2 regions of the Staphylococcus sp. FW104-15G4D genome follow, and region 1 is predicted to be linked to the other one. Evidence: riboswitches for the same ligand, from Rfam matches in the RefSeq annotation. Region 1 holds a riboswitch; the other holds the start of a gene.
The links. A riboswitch is a leader RNA that binds a small molecule or an ion and turns the genes downstream of it on or off. The one in region 1 is predicted to bind thiamine pyrophosphate.
Positions count from the first base shown of each region.

Region 2: linked by a shared signal. The riboswitch ahead of tenA (thiaminase II) and the one ahead of AC3WQX_RS02640 (ECF transporter S component) in region 1 are both predicted to bind thiamine pyrophosphate.

Region 1 is NZ_JBYTCH010000001.1:507,262-513,582, forward strand. It holds gene purD (phosphoribosylamine--glycine ligase) at 1-1,232, shown strand, start outside; gene AC3WQX_RS02630 (energy-coupling factor transporter transmembrane component T family protein) at 1,321-2,127, opposite strand; gene AC3WQX_RS02635 (ABC transporter ATP-binding protein) at 2,120-3,523, opposite strand; gene AC3WQX_RS02640 (ECF transporter S component) at 3,537-4,112, opposite strand; TPP riboswitch at 4,200-4,301, opposite strand; gene graF (glycopeptide resistance-associated protein GraF) at 4,457-4,591, opposite strand; gene auxA (lipoteichoic acid stability factor AuxA) at 4,747-6,042, shown strand; gene AC3WQX_RS02655 (class I SAM-dependent rRNA methyltransferase) at 6,194-6,321, shown strand, end outside.
Region 2 is NZ_JBYTCH010000005.1:59,725-66,045, forward strand. It holds gene murA (UDP-N-acetylglucosamine 1-carboxyvinyltransferase) at 1-840, shown strand, start outside; gene fabZ (3-hydroxyacyl-ACP dehydratase FabZ) at 885-1,322, shown strand; gene AC3WQX_RS11290 (YwpF-like family protein) at 1,403-1,846, opposite strand; gene AC3WQX_RS11295 (single-stranded DNA-binding protein) at 2,037-2,432, shown strand; gene AC3WQX_RS11300 (transglycosylase family protein) at 2,827-3,552, shown strand; TPP riboswitch at 3,672-3,770, shown strand; gene tenA (thiaminase II) at 3,848-4,537, shown strand; gene thiD (bifunctional hydroxymethylpyrimidine kinase/phosphomethylpyrimidine kinase) at 4,530-5,351, shown strand; gene thiM (hydroxyethylthiazole kinase) at 5,344-6,132, shown strand; gene thiE (thiamine phosphate synthase) at 6,139-6,321, shown strand, end outside.

The DNA.
Region 1 (6,321 bases):
TTTTAGTTATCGGAGCAGGTGGACGTGAACACGCATTAGCTTCTAAAATTAATCAATCCTCACTCGTTGAAAAGGTCTATGCTATACCAGGTAATGAAGCAATGGTTAACGTTGCTGAAATTCATAATGAAATAGCCGAGTCAAGTCATCAAGAGATAATAGATTTCGCTATAAATAATAACATTGACTGGGTGGTCATAGGACCTGAACAACCATTAATTGATGGCCTAGGAGATTTACTTAGACAACAAGGAATAAAAGTGTTTGGCCCAGGGCAAGCTGCTGCTCAAATTGAGGGTTCGAAGCTCTTTGCGAAACAACTTATGGAGAAGTATGACATTCCTACTGCAGATTATAAAGAAGTAACGAATCGATCTGACGCGCTAACGTATGTTAAAACGTGTGAATTGCCGGTAGTTATTAAGAAGGATGGTTTAGCAGCTGGGAAAGGAGTAATAATTGCCAAAACCCGAGATGAAGCTATCGAAGGTGTAGAAACGCTTTACACTAAAGAGCAAGGGCAAGTGGTTTTTGAGAGCTTTTTAGAGGGTGAAGAGTTTTCATTAATGACATTTGTTAATGGTGATTATGCAGTTCCTTTTGATTGTATCGCTCAGGATCATAAACGTGCTTATGATAATGATGAAGGTCCTAATACTGGAGGCATGGGGGCATATTGTCCTGTTCCGCATATTAGTGAGGATGTACTTCATCAAACCAATGAGCGCATTGCTCAACCTATTGCTCAAGCGATGAGTAAAGAAGGGTATCATTTCTTTGGCTTGCTCTATATTGGTGCTATTTTAACAAAAGAGGGTCCTAAAGTGATAGAGTTCAATGCAAGATTTGGTGATCCAGAAGCGCAAGTGTTACTCACGCGTTTAGAAAGTGATTTAATGCAACATATTATTGATTTAGAACAACGTCAACCAATTCATTTTAAATGGAAAGATGAAGCAGTTGTAGGAGTCATGTTAGCATCTAAAGGGTATCCAGGATCATATGATAAAGGATATAAAGTTAGTGGTTTCGACCCAGATTCTCATTATTTTGTTAGTGGTTTAAAGAAAGAGAGAGACCATTTTGTTAATGCTGGTGGTCGTGTGATCCTAGCCATTGGTGAAGGAGCTACGGTTAAGGATGCACAAGCTGCTGCATATAACAACGCTGAAAAAATTAAAAGCGATAATCTTTTCTATCGTAATGATATAGGCAATAAAGCAATAAAATAGTAAAAAAGGAGATGCACAATAAATGTTGCATCTCCTTTTTAATGTCTATCATTTAATTGATTAAACTTTATTAAATATAGTGAAATTTTTATCCTAATTTTCCAAAACGTACATCATGAATGCCAGTTAATGGTAAATAGCCTGATAGTATGAAAGATAGACCAATAATCATTAACACACAAACAATAAATACTACATCTTTATATGAGAAAGGTGTCTCGTAGTAATACGTTCTAGGGCCATCTTTAAAACCTTTAGATTCCATAGCAACTGAGAGTTGATGTGCACGTCGTATGTTTTGACTCAATAATGGAATAACTAAATGATTTAATCTTTTTAGTCCTTTATAATTTGAGGCATCAATCATTTGGTATCTCATTTTTAATGAGCGTCTCAATTGGATTAATGAACTTATAATTAAAGGAACCATTCGTATTGCTGCCATGAAGGCATAGGCAATTTTGGGTTTGATTTTTAGATGTTGCATTAAACTATAAAAAATCATAACTATTTGAGATGTTAATGCTATAAGAATCCCGAACATTGATACTGTGATTGTTCTTAAAGAGAGATGTAAGCCTCGTACTATACTTTCTTCACTAATTTGAACGATTCCAAATTTAACTAACATATGCTCACCATCACCATAAAGTATCATAAATAATGAGGATAGTAAGGCGAATAGGGTGGTAACTAGTATGAATATACCTGTAATTTTAAATTCTGTACCATTAAATAATAGTAAGAAAATAAACATGAGTAACACGATATAAATCATAAAATCGAAATTATGAATGAAGATAATAAAGAAAAAAAGTGCGATTCCTAGTATTAATTTCGTTATAATATTTACATCATCAACAAAGGTGTGACGTTTCTTCCATCTTTCAAACAACGTGCTCACCTTCAATCTCTTTAAGTATTCCATCTTCAACATGTAAACGACGTGTTGGATATCGACGAATGATTTCCGAATCATGTGTGACCATAACTATTGTTTGCCCTTGTTTAACGCGTTCTTGAAAAAGTTTAATAAGTTGGAACGTATTATGACTATCTAAACCAAATGTAGGTTCATCTAACAATACAATTTCTGCCTTTGAACTAAGGGCAGTTGCTACGCTTAATCGGCGTTTTTGTCCCGTTGATATTTCAAAGGGATGATGATTTTTAACCTGATCTAGATGAAGTAATTTAAGCAATTGAATAGTTTCTTGTTCAGCATTTTCAGGGTCTAAATGGTTATAATGAATGTAAACTTCATCATAAACTGAATTCGTAATAAATTGTAATTCTGGATTTTGATACACGAGATACATGTGTTTTGCTGCTTGTTTAATCTTTTTCAGTTCTTCATTATTATAAGTCATTCGACCTTTATATTTTATTAATTGAAGTATTGATTCGAGCAAAGATGTTTTACCAGCACCATTTTCTCCTGTTATAGTTAGCCATTCTCCTTTATGTAATTCAAAGTCATCAACAGAGAAGAGCGTTTGTTTACCACGTACGATTTGGCCTTGTTGAAATTCAAATAAACTATTGGAAGGTTGAATATCTAGTTTAATAGGACGTGGCGCATAATTCCAGGCTTTAGGATGCCACACGCCATACTCAGTTAATAAATGTTCGTAGTCATTAAGAATGTGTTGAGGAGTATCATCAGCTATGATTTTTCCTTCATAATTCATTAGTAGTACGCGATCGACATGTTGCCAAATATGTTCAACCTTATGTTCGACGATTAATACTGTTTGTTCATCCCACAATTCTATTAATTTCTTCCATAAATCCTCAGTTGCTTGAACATCTAACATAGCAGTTGGTTCATCTAAGAATAAGGTTTCCGCTCTTTGTAAAATGGTTTCTACGATAGCTAACTTCTGCTTCATACCTCCGCTTAGTTGATTTACATAAGTTTGGTCAGAGACTTTAAGATTTACAGATTCAAGTGCTTTTTTAATTTCATTATCCATTTCACTACGAGGGATTTTGCGGTTCTCTAACACAAAAGCTAACTCTTCATATACTTTAGGCATACAGAATTGTGTATCAGGATTTTGGAAAATGACACCACTTTGATGATCGACATGTAATTCATCATATTTCATTGGTAGTTCAATTAAATTAGGAACAATACCACTTAGTACATTAAGTAATGTGCTTTTACCCGACCCTGATGGGCCGAGTAAAAGCACTTTTTCCTTATCATTAATCTCTATATTTAAGTTATCAAAAATTTTTCTATCCCCGTTAGGGTATTTCAAGCGTAAATTTTTTACTTTTAACAATTAAAAAATCCCCTTATAGGTTATCGTAGTCATGTTTAGAAGCTGGTCTAAAGAGTTTAGTAACTCCCGTTTTATCAAGTGCTCTAACAAGCCAATAGGACACTAATCCTGTGATAACAATTCCGCTAATTGATCGGAATAGAATGAATAAGAATAAGTTCCATCCCGCGACTTCATTTAAGTAACCGTAAAAATAATCTACTGGGAAAGTGGCCAGTGCAGTGACCAAACCAGCAAGCATTGCTACTGCTGCAGAACGAGATTGATATTTAAAAATTGCGAAGATAATTTCGCATGCTACACCTTGTAATAAAGCATAGATAATTGTAGGTATATCAAATTTACCCATGACAATTGTTTCGCCAGCCCCTGCAGCTAGTTCAGCTAAGATTGCGATACCTGGTTTTGGAATAATTAAGTAGCAAACAACTGCTGCCATAAACCAAACACCATATGTAAGCTGCTCTAAGTGAATACCAGCAACTTGTGTAATATTGTAGAAGAACCACCATAAGTTATAGATGATTGCGAAGACTACAGATATTAATACAGTTACAAGTATTTCTGATAGTTTTAAACCTTTTGACATTGTGTCTCCTCCTAAAAAAACGCACAACCCTCCCTAGGAAAGTTGTGCGTCAGAAGATATATCTTAATGAAGTAAGTTCATCAGATTCTATAGTTAACTACACTTTCCTACGCTAGTATCTAGCTAGATCAGGTTCGAAGGGTTTGAGGATTTCCTCATCTCAGTAAATATACACCCCTAGTGCGTCGATATTTTAATTTAAATTAAATGTATGATTTTTCTATTGTATTGTCAAGGTAGTTTGAGGATTTTGAGGATATGGATAAATAAGTTAATAAAGTTTTTATAAAAAGCTCTCAAAGTATAAACTTTGAGAGCTTTTCAATGGCAAATATTTATAGTAATTAATCTAATGTATCTTGTACATCTTTTTTCGTTTGTTCAATATCATCAGTTTTTTCTTCATTTTGTTCTTTTAGTTTTTCTTCTGCCTCTTTAGCTTTTTCAGCAGATTTCTTTTCGAATTCTTCTTTTCCCATAGTATTTCCACCCCTTAAATAGGAATAATTGTTTACACAACAACTTTACCCCGTTATTCTATAGATAAACCCTAATAGGTCTATAGACGTATTTCATGGTTAATTTAAAGACAATTAGAAAATCTTCATATATAATAACGTTTGAGGTGAACAGTATGTCTTTTCTTAGGAAACACACCGAGATCATATTTAGCTACATTATCGGTATCGTTTCACTTTTCACAGGTCTCATCATTCTAATTAACTTACCATTGATTAAACAATTTAATGGTGATAAAAAAGTTAATACTCATGTACATAATGTATGGGAATTTCTTAATGCATTCTTCGCTGAAATTATAAAAGTGATGAGTAGGTTTATAGGTAGTTTCCCAGTTATAAGTGCCATTATTATTATTTTGTTTGGTATCTTAGTTATGCTTTTAGGTCATACTTTATTCAGAACTATTAAATATGACTATGACATATCCATTTTCTTCTTAGTTATTGGTATTATGTATTTTATTATTACACTAATATTAATGACTCAAGTTTATGGTTTCTTCGCAATTGTGTTTATTATACCGTTCATCGTTCACATCGGATACATTGTTTATAAAGATGAATTAAATAAAAATAATCGTAAAAGTCATTATATGTGGATTATCGTGACATATGGTATTAGTTATTTAATTACACAAATTTCTTTATACGGACGTATAGATGCGAATGAAATTGAATCTATAGATATTTTAAGTGTGAACACATTCTTCATTATTATGTGGTTATTAGGACAGATGTCTATATGGAATTTCTTATTCTTAAGACGATCATTACCATTAACTAAAGAAGAGTTAGGCGAGGAAGAACCTGAACTTTCTAGAACAAATAAAGGAAACGTATCTAATCAAACTAAAGTTCACTTAAAACAACTACAAGATAAGACAACAGAATATGCACGTAAGACTAGAAGAAGTGTAGATTTAGATAAAATAAGAGCTAAAAGAGATAAATTTAAGGAAAAAGTTAAAAATATTGTAGATATTCAAGAAGATGATATTCCTAATTGGATGAGAAAGCCAAAATGGATTAAACCAATGTATGTTGAGTTGTTCTGTGGAGCTGTTATTTTATTCTTTACATTTCTTGAATTTAATAACCGCAACGCCCTATTCTTATCAGGAGAATGGGAACTTTCTCAAACGCAATATGTAGTAGAGTGGGTCACACTCATATTATTACTATTCATAATCATCATCTTTATTGCTACAACTTTAACTTATTATTTAAGAAATAAATTTTATTACTTACAGCTCTTCATGGGTAGTATTTTATTCTTTAAATTCTTAACTGAATTTATCAATATTATGATTCACGGTCTATTGTTATCAATTTTCATCACACCAATTTTACTGTTAATGTTAATTGCAATGATTGTTGCTTATTCATTACAGTTAAGAGAGAAACCATAATTGATTACTAAAAGTCATTGTTATTGTTTATTCAATAACAGTGGCTTTTTTACATATAATTAAAGACTGATATTTGTTAAAATGATTTTGAAATTGTGCTTACGTATTAATTTTTGAAAAAAGAGAATAGAAAGTGAGGTAAAAGTAAAAAATGAAAATAGCAACATTGAATAGAGGTAAAGAAACTAAATATCTTAATCAATATCCTTTAATTGATGAGGAAGATATTTACCAACATGACCACCTTAAAGAAGGGGATTTAGTTAAAATTGTGACTGA
Region 2 (6,321 bases), on a different contig from region 1:
GAAAATGGTAATATTTATGCTAATGCTAAAAATGGATTAAAAGGTACTCAAATTCATTTAGATTTTCCAAGTGTAGGAGCAACACAAAATATTATCATGGCAGCTTCACTTGCATCAGGTAAATCAATTATTGAAAATGCTGCTAAAGAACCAGAAATTGTAGATTTAGCCAACTATATTAATGAAATGGGCGGTAAAATTACTGGTGCTGGAACAGATACAATCACTATACACGGTGTTGATAAATTACATGGTGTAGAACATTCAATCATTCCAGATAGAATTGAAGCGGGAACATTATTAATCGCCGGTGCAATCACACGTGGAGATATCTTTGTTCGAGGTGCCATCAAAGAGCATATGGCAAGCTTAGTATATAAACTTGAAGAGATGGGGGTTAATTTAGACTTCAAAGAAGACGGTATTCAAGTTTCTGCTGAAGGTGACTTAAAGCCTGTTGATGTAAAAACATTACCACATCCAGGTTTCCCAACTGATATGCAATCACAAATGATGGCTTTATTACTTACAGCAAATGGGCATAAAGTTATTACTGAAACGGTCTTTGAAAATAGATTTATGCATGTAGCCGAGTTTAGAAGAATGAATGCAAATATTAATGTTGAAGGTAGAAGCGCTAAAATTGAAGGAAAAAGTCAATTACAAGGCGCGCAAGTTAAAGCTACAGATTTAAGAGCTGCAGCAGCATTGATCTTAGCAGGTTTAGTTGCAGATGGTACTACACAAGTTACTGAACTTAAGCATTTAGATCGAGGTTATGTAAATTTACACGGAAAATTAAAAGACCTTGGTGCAGATATTAAGCGTATTAATGATTAAATCATTTTTAAACATCAAAGTTTACATTTCGGAGGTTTAATATAATGGAAACAATTTTTGACTATAATCAAATTAAACAAATTATCCCTCATAGACAACCGTTCTTATTAATTGATAGAGTTGTTGAATATGAAGAGGGAAAACGTTGCGTGGGTTTAAAGCAAGTTTCTGGTAATGAACCATTTTTCCAAGGGCATTTTCCTGAATACGCAGTAATGCCAGGTGTATTAATAACTGAAGCACTAGCTCAAACTGGAGCCGTAGCGATGTTAAACAATGAAGAGAATAAAGGTAAAATAGCTTTATTCGCTGGTATTGATAAATGTCGTTTCAAAAAACAAGTGACACCTGGTGATACGTTAATGTTAGAAGTAGAAATTACTAAAATTAAAGGACCAATAGGTAAAGGTAGTGCGAAAGCTACAGTCGATGGTCAACTTGCTTGTAGCTGTGAACTAATATTTGCTATTCAAGATGCTTAAACTATTCCATATTATAAAAGGAGTGTATCAAGAACTAATTAAAATGAATTAGTTCCTTTTACACTCCTTTTTTTATTTATTTAATTTCTCTCGAATTTTTCTTCTTTTAGTTTAGGTTTAGATTGCATCATTCGATTAAAGGTCTTCTTGAGCTCTTCACCAGTTAAACCATCATCTACCAATTCCTCTAGCAAGCTTTCGGCATAGACTTGTCGTAACGTATAAATATGACATTCAAAAACAACAGACATTGATTTTTTAAAATTAGCGACATTTTTAACCGTAGCATCAAATAAAGCTGGATCATTTGCAGGTCTAGTGATGACTACTCTAATATCTAATAATTGTTTATCATCCATATATGTTTTAAATGTTTCATAGTGCTCATTTGAAATAACAATCTCAAGTAACCAGCCTGTTCCACTACCTTCTTTATTTATAATAACGCCATCTTCGATTTCATATTCTGAAACGCCACCATTCTCATTTACAATTTGAAACCGAACAGCCTTAAATGTTTTCATTATTTCACATCCCAATTGTTTTTTAAATATACAATAAATTAAATTATAAGCAGTTATGAACTTAATTAATGATTATTTTCTTTAAATATATCAAAAACATACTACAAATAGCTATCATTTTAAGGGTATTTGTAATTTTGACCAAATTATAACCCGTCAATTATTATGTATTACAAGAAGGAGGTGACACATGTTAAACAAAATAGTAATAGTAGGAAGGTTGACTAAAGATGCTCAAATTTATGAGAAGGAGGATAATAAGGTCGCAACATTTTGTGTAGCAACTGAAAGAAATTACAAAGATGAAAATAATGAAATATCAAGTGATTATTTATTGTGTAAAGCTTTCGGCAAAACAGCAACCAATATCGAAAAATATACTAGTCAAGGTACATTAGTAGGTATAACAGGACAAATGCGTTCAAGAAAATATGAAAAAGAAGGACAAACGCATTTTGTAACCGAACTATATGTAGAAACAATTAAATTTATGTCTCCAAAAACTAAACATAATGAAATCCTCTCTCAAAATCAATACGATGAAGACACTTATCATTCAGACGACATTGAAATTATTAATATCTAAAAATTAATTCTCTCCCTAAACTCCATCCTATTTTTAATAAAAATTAAATTATCCTTTTCTTTCAATTATACTCAAGCGACCTACTTTGATCGGCCAATATTAAAGTAAGGTCGCTTTTAATATTTAAGTCATCAATCATTCAATCAACTTATAATTATCTGACAGATTTCAATTATATTACAAACTTGTTTAAGAATCGATACAATCTCAAAACTGTCATGACAGTTTTGAGTAGAAATTTAATTCCAATTATATTTAATATTCATTGTAATTCGAGTGTAAAAAAGAGCTTGTTTTTTTTATTTCACTGTAACCTACACTGTTTATACAGATGTTAGAGTAGTACTTGTAAATTAGTTAAGAAAACAAATCACTTTTAGGAGGATTTTTAATAATGAAAAAGACAATTATTGCATCATCATTAGCAGTAGGATTAGGCGTTGTAGCAGGTAATGCTGGACACGACGCACACGCAAGTGAAGCAACAAACGTTGATAAAGCAGAATTAGCTCAAAAAGCTCAATCAAATGACCAATCATTAAACGAAAGCCCTATCCAAAAAGGTGCTTATAACGTAAACTTTGATTACAATGGTTTCAATTATCACTTTGAATCAAATGGTACTCACTGGAGCTGGAACTATGCACAAAATGGTCAAGCTACTCCACAACAAGATGTAAGCAACCAAACTTCAGCTGCCCAAGTAAGTTCACAACAACAAACTAGCCAAGCTCAACAAGCTCAACCAGAACAAACTTCTGCTCCACAAACTGAGCAAACTCAACAACCACAAGCTAAAGCAACTACTTCTTACAGTGCACCAACTAACAACACTGCAAGTAGTCAAGCTTCATCAAACCAAGCTTCAAGTGGTTCATCAGTAAACTTAAATTCACACTTAAAACAAATTGCTCAACGTGAATCAGGTGGCGACATCCACGCTATCAACCCTTCAACTGGCGCAGCTGGTAAATTCCAATTCTTACAATCAACTTGGGATTCAGTAGCTCCAGAACAATATAAAGGTCAATCTCCAGCTAACGCTCCTGAAAGCGTACAAGACGCTGCAGCAGTTAAATTATACAACACTGCAGGCGCTAGCCAATGGGTAACTGCATAATTTAAATATATGATTATTAACCATCTTCTCAATATGAGAAGATGGTTTTTTTATTTAGAAGCACATTTAATTGATTTAGTGAGAGTCGTTTGATAATGTAATTATTGAATTAAATAAATATTAACTACTAGGGGAGCCACAAGGCTGAGATGATATGATTCAGACCCTTATAACCTGATTTGGTTAGTACCAACGTAGGAAAGTAGTCTTTATCAAATAAGCATCGCTATGCCCAGATTTAGCTACTTTTCATTGTTGGAAAGTAGTTTTTTTATTATCCAAGGAGGCTTATTTAATGAAATTTTCACAAGAATTAAGGGAAGAAGCTCAACCAATTATTGAAAGAATTTACAATGATAACTTTATTCAAGAATTATTAGTTGGGACTTTACCTAAACAAGCAGTACGTCAATATTTAAGAGCGGATGCATCATATTTAAAAGAATTTACAAACTTATATGCCTTACTTATTCCAAAGGTTCACACTATGCAAGATGTAAAATTCTTAGTTGAACAGATTGAATTCATGTTAGATGGTGAAGTAGAGGCACATGAAGTACTGGCTGATTATATCAATGAATCTTATGAAGAAATTGTTAAAGAAAAAGTTTGGCCACCAAGTGGAGATCACTATATTAAGCATATGTATTATAATGCTTATGCTCACGAAAATGCAGCATACACTATAGCTGCAATGGCACCTTGTCCTTACGTCTATGCAGTTATAGCTAAGCGTGCGATTAAAGATCCTAAATTAAATAAAGATTCAATTACCGCAAAGTGGTTTGATTTTTATAGTACTGAAATGGATCCACTTGTTGATGTTTTCGATCAATTGATGGACCGTTTAACAGAAGAATGTACTGACAAAGAAAAGCAAGAAATCAAAGAAAACTTCTTGCAAAGTACAGTACATGAGCGTCATTTCTTTAATATGGCTTATATCGATGAAAAATGGGATTTTGGAGGAGAAAACCATGAATAAACCTAAAATAGCATTAACGATAGCTGGAACAGATCCCACTGGTGGCGCAGGGGTAATGGCTGATTTAAAATCTTTCCATTCATGTGGCGTATACGGTATGGCAGCAATCACTAGCATTGTCGCGCAAAATACTCTAGGTGTTCAGAGCATTCATAATTTGGAAACAAGTTGGGTACAAGAGCAACTTGATAGTGTTTTTGATGATGAATTACCACATGCTATAAAAACAGGAATGATTGCGACTAAAGAAACAATGGAACTGATACAAAGTTATTTGAAAAAGTATTCAGATATTCCTTATGTTATTGATCCTGTTATGTTGGCGAAGAGTGGAGATTCACTCATGGACGATGATACTAAATCTCACTTACAAACTACCTTATTACCTTTAGCTGATGTTGTAACACCAAATATTCCTGAAGCAGAGGAAATTACTGGTTTGAAAATAGATAGTGAAGACAATATCCGCAAAGCAGGAGATATTTTTATCAATGAGATTGGTAGTAAAGGCGTTGTTATTAAAGGTGGTCATTCTGCTGATTTAAATAACGCTAAAGATTTCTTATTTACGAAGGACGATGTTTATACTTTTGAAAATAAACGCTTCGATACTAAACATACACACGGAACTGGTTGTACATTTTCAGCAGTAATCACTGCAGAACTAGCTAAAGGTCGTTCTATACATCAAGCAGTAGAAAAAGCTAAGTCGTTTATTTCAATGAGTATTGAACATACGCCTGAAATTGGTAAAGGGAGAGGTCCAGTGAATCACTTTGCATATTTAAAGAAAGTAGGTTTAGATGATGAATAATTTAGAAAGATTACGTTCAGAAAATCCACTTATTGTTTGCTATACCAATGACGTTGTTAAAAATTTTACAGCTAACGGGTTACTTAGTTTAGGAGCAAGTCCAGCAATGAGTGAAGCACCTGAAGAAGCAGAAGAATTTTACAAAGTGGCAAGTGCATTAGTGATTAATATAGGTACACTAACTCATGATAATGAAGAAGGTATTATGAAAATAGGGAGAATCGCTAACGAACAAGGTACGCCAATTGTCTTCGACCCAGTGGCAGTAGGCGCGTCTTCTTACAGAAAACAATTTTGTAAGAGATTTTTAGAACAAATTGAAGTTTCTGTAATAAAGGGAAACGCATCAGAACTACTTACGCTTGTTGACTCTCAAACTACGATGAAAGGAACAGATAGTGATAGTTCACTTGATGCAGTTGAAATTGCTAGAAAGGCCCATAAAAATCTCGAAACAGCAATTGTCATTACAGGTAAGGAAGACGTTGTCGCACAAAATAATCAAATTGTTAAACTTGCTAATGGCTCACCTCTTCTAGCTAAAATTACCGGTGCAGGTTGCCTTTTAGGAGGAGTAGTGGCAAGCTTCTTATTTAGAAATACTCGACCAGAAATTGAACAGTTAATTGAAGCGGTTAGTGTGTACAATATTGCTGCAGAATTAGCTGAAAATAAAAACCATGTCCATGGCCCTGGATCATTTTTACCAGAATTGCTCGATCAAATGTATCAAATTGATGAGACAACATTTGAAAAATATGTACATAAAGTAGAGGTTTAATCTTATATGTTTAGCTCAGAGCAATTACAAGTATATTTTATTTGTGGAACTCAAGATATACCAGAAAATAGAACCATTGAACAAGTACTTGATGAGGCTTTGAAATCCGGAATCACTATGTATCAATTTCGTGAAAAGGGCCCATCATCTTTAATAGGTGAAGAGAAGAAACAGTTAGCAATAAATTTA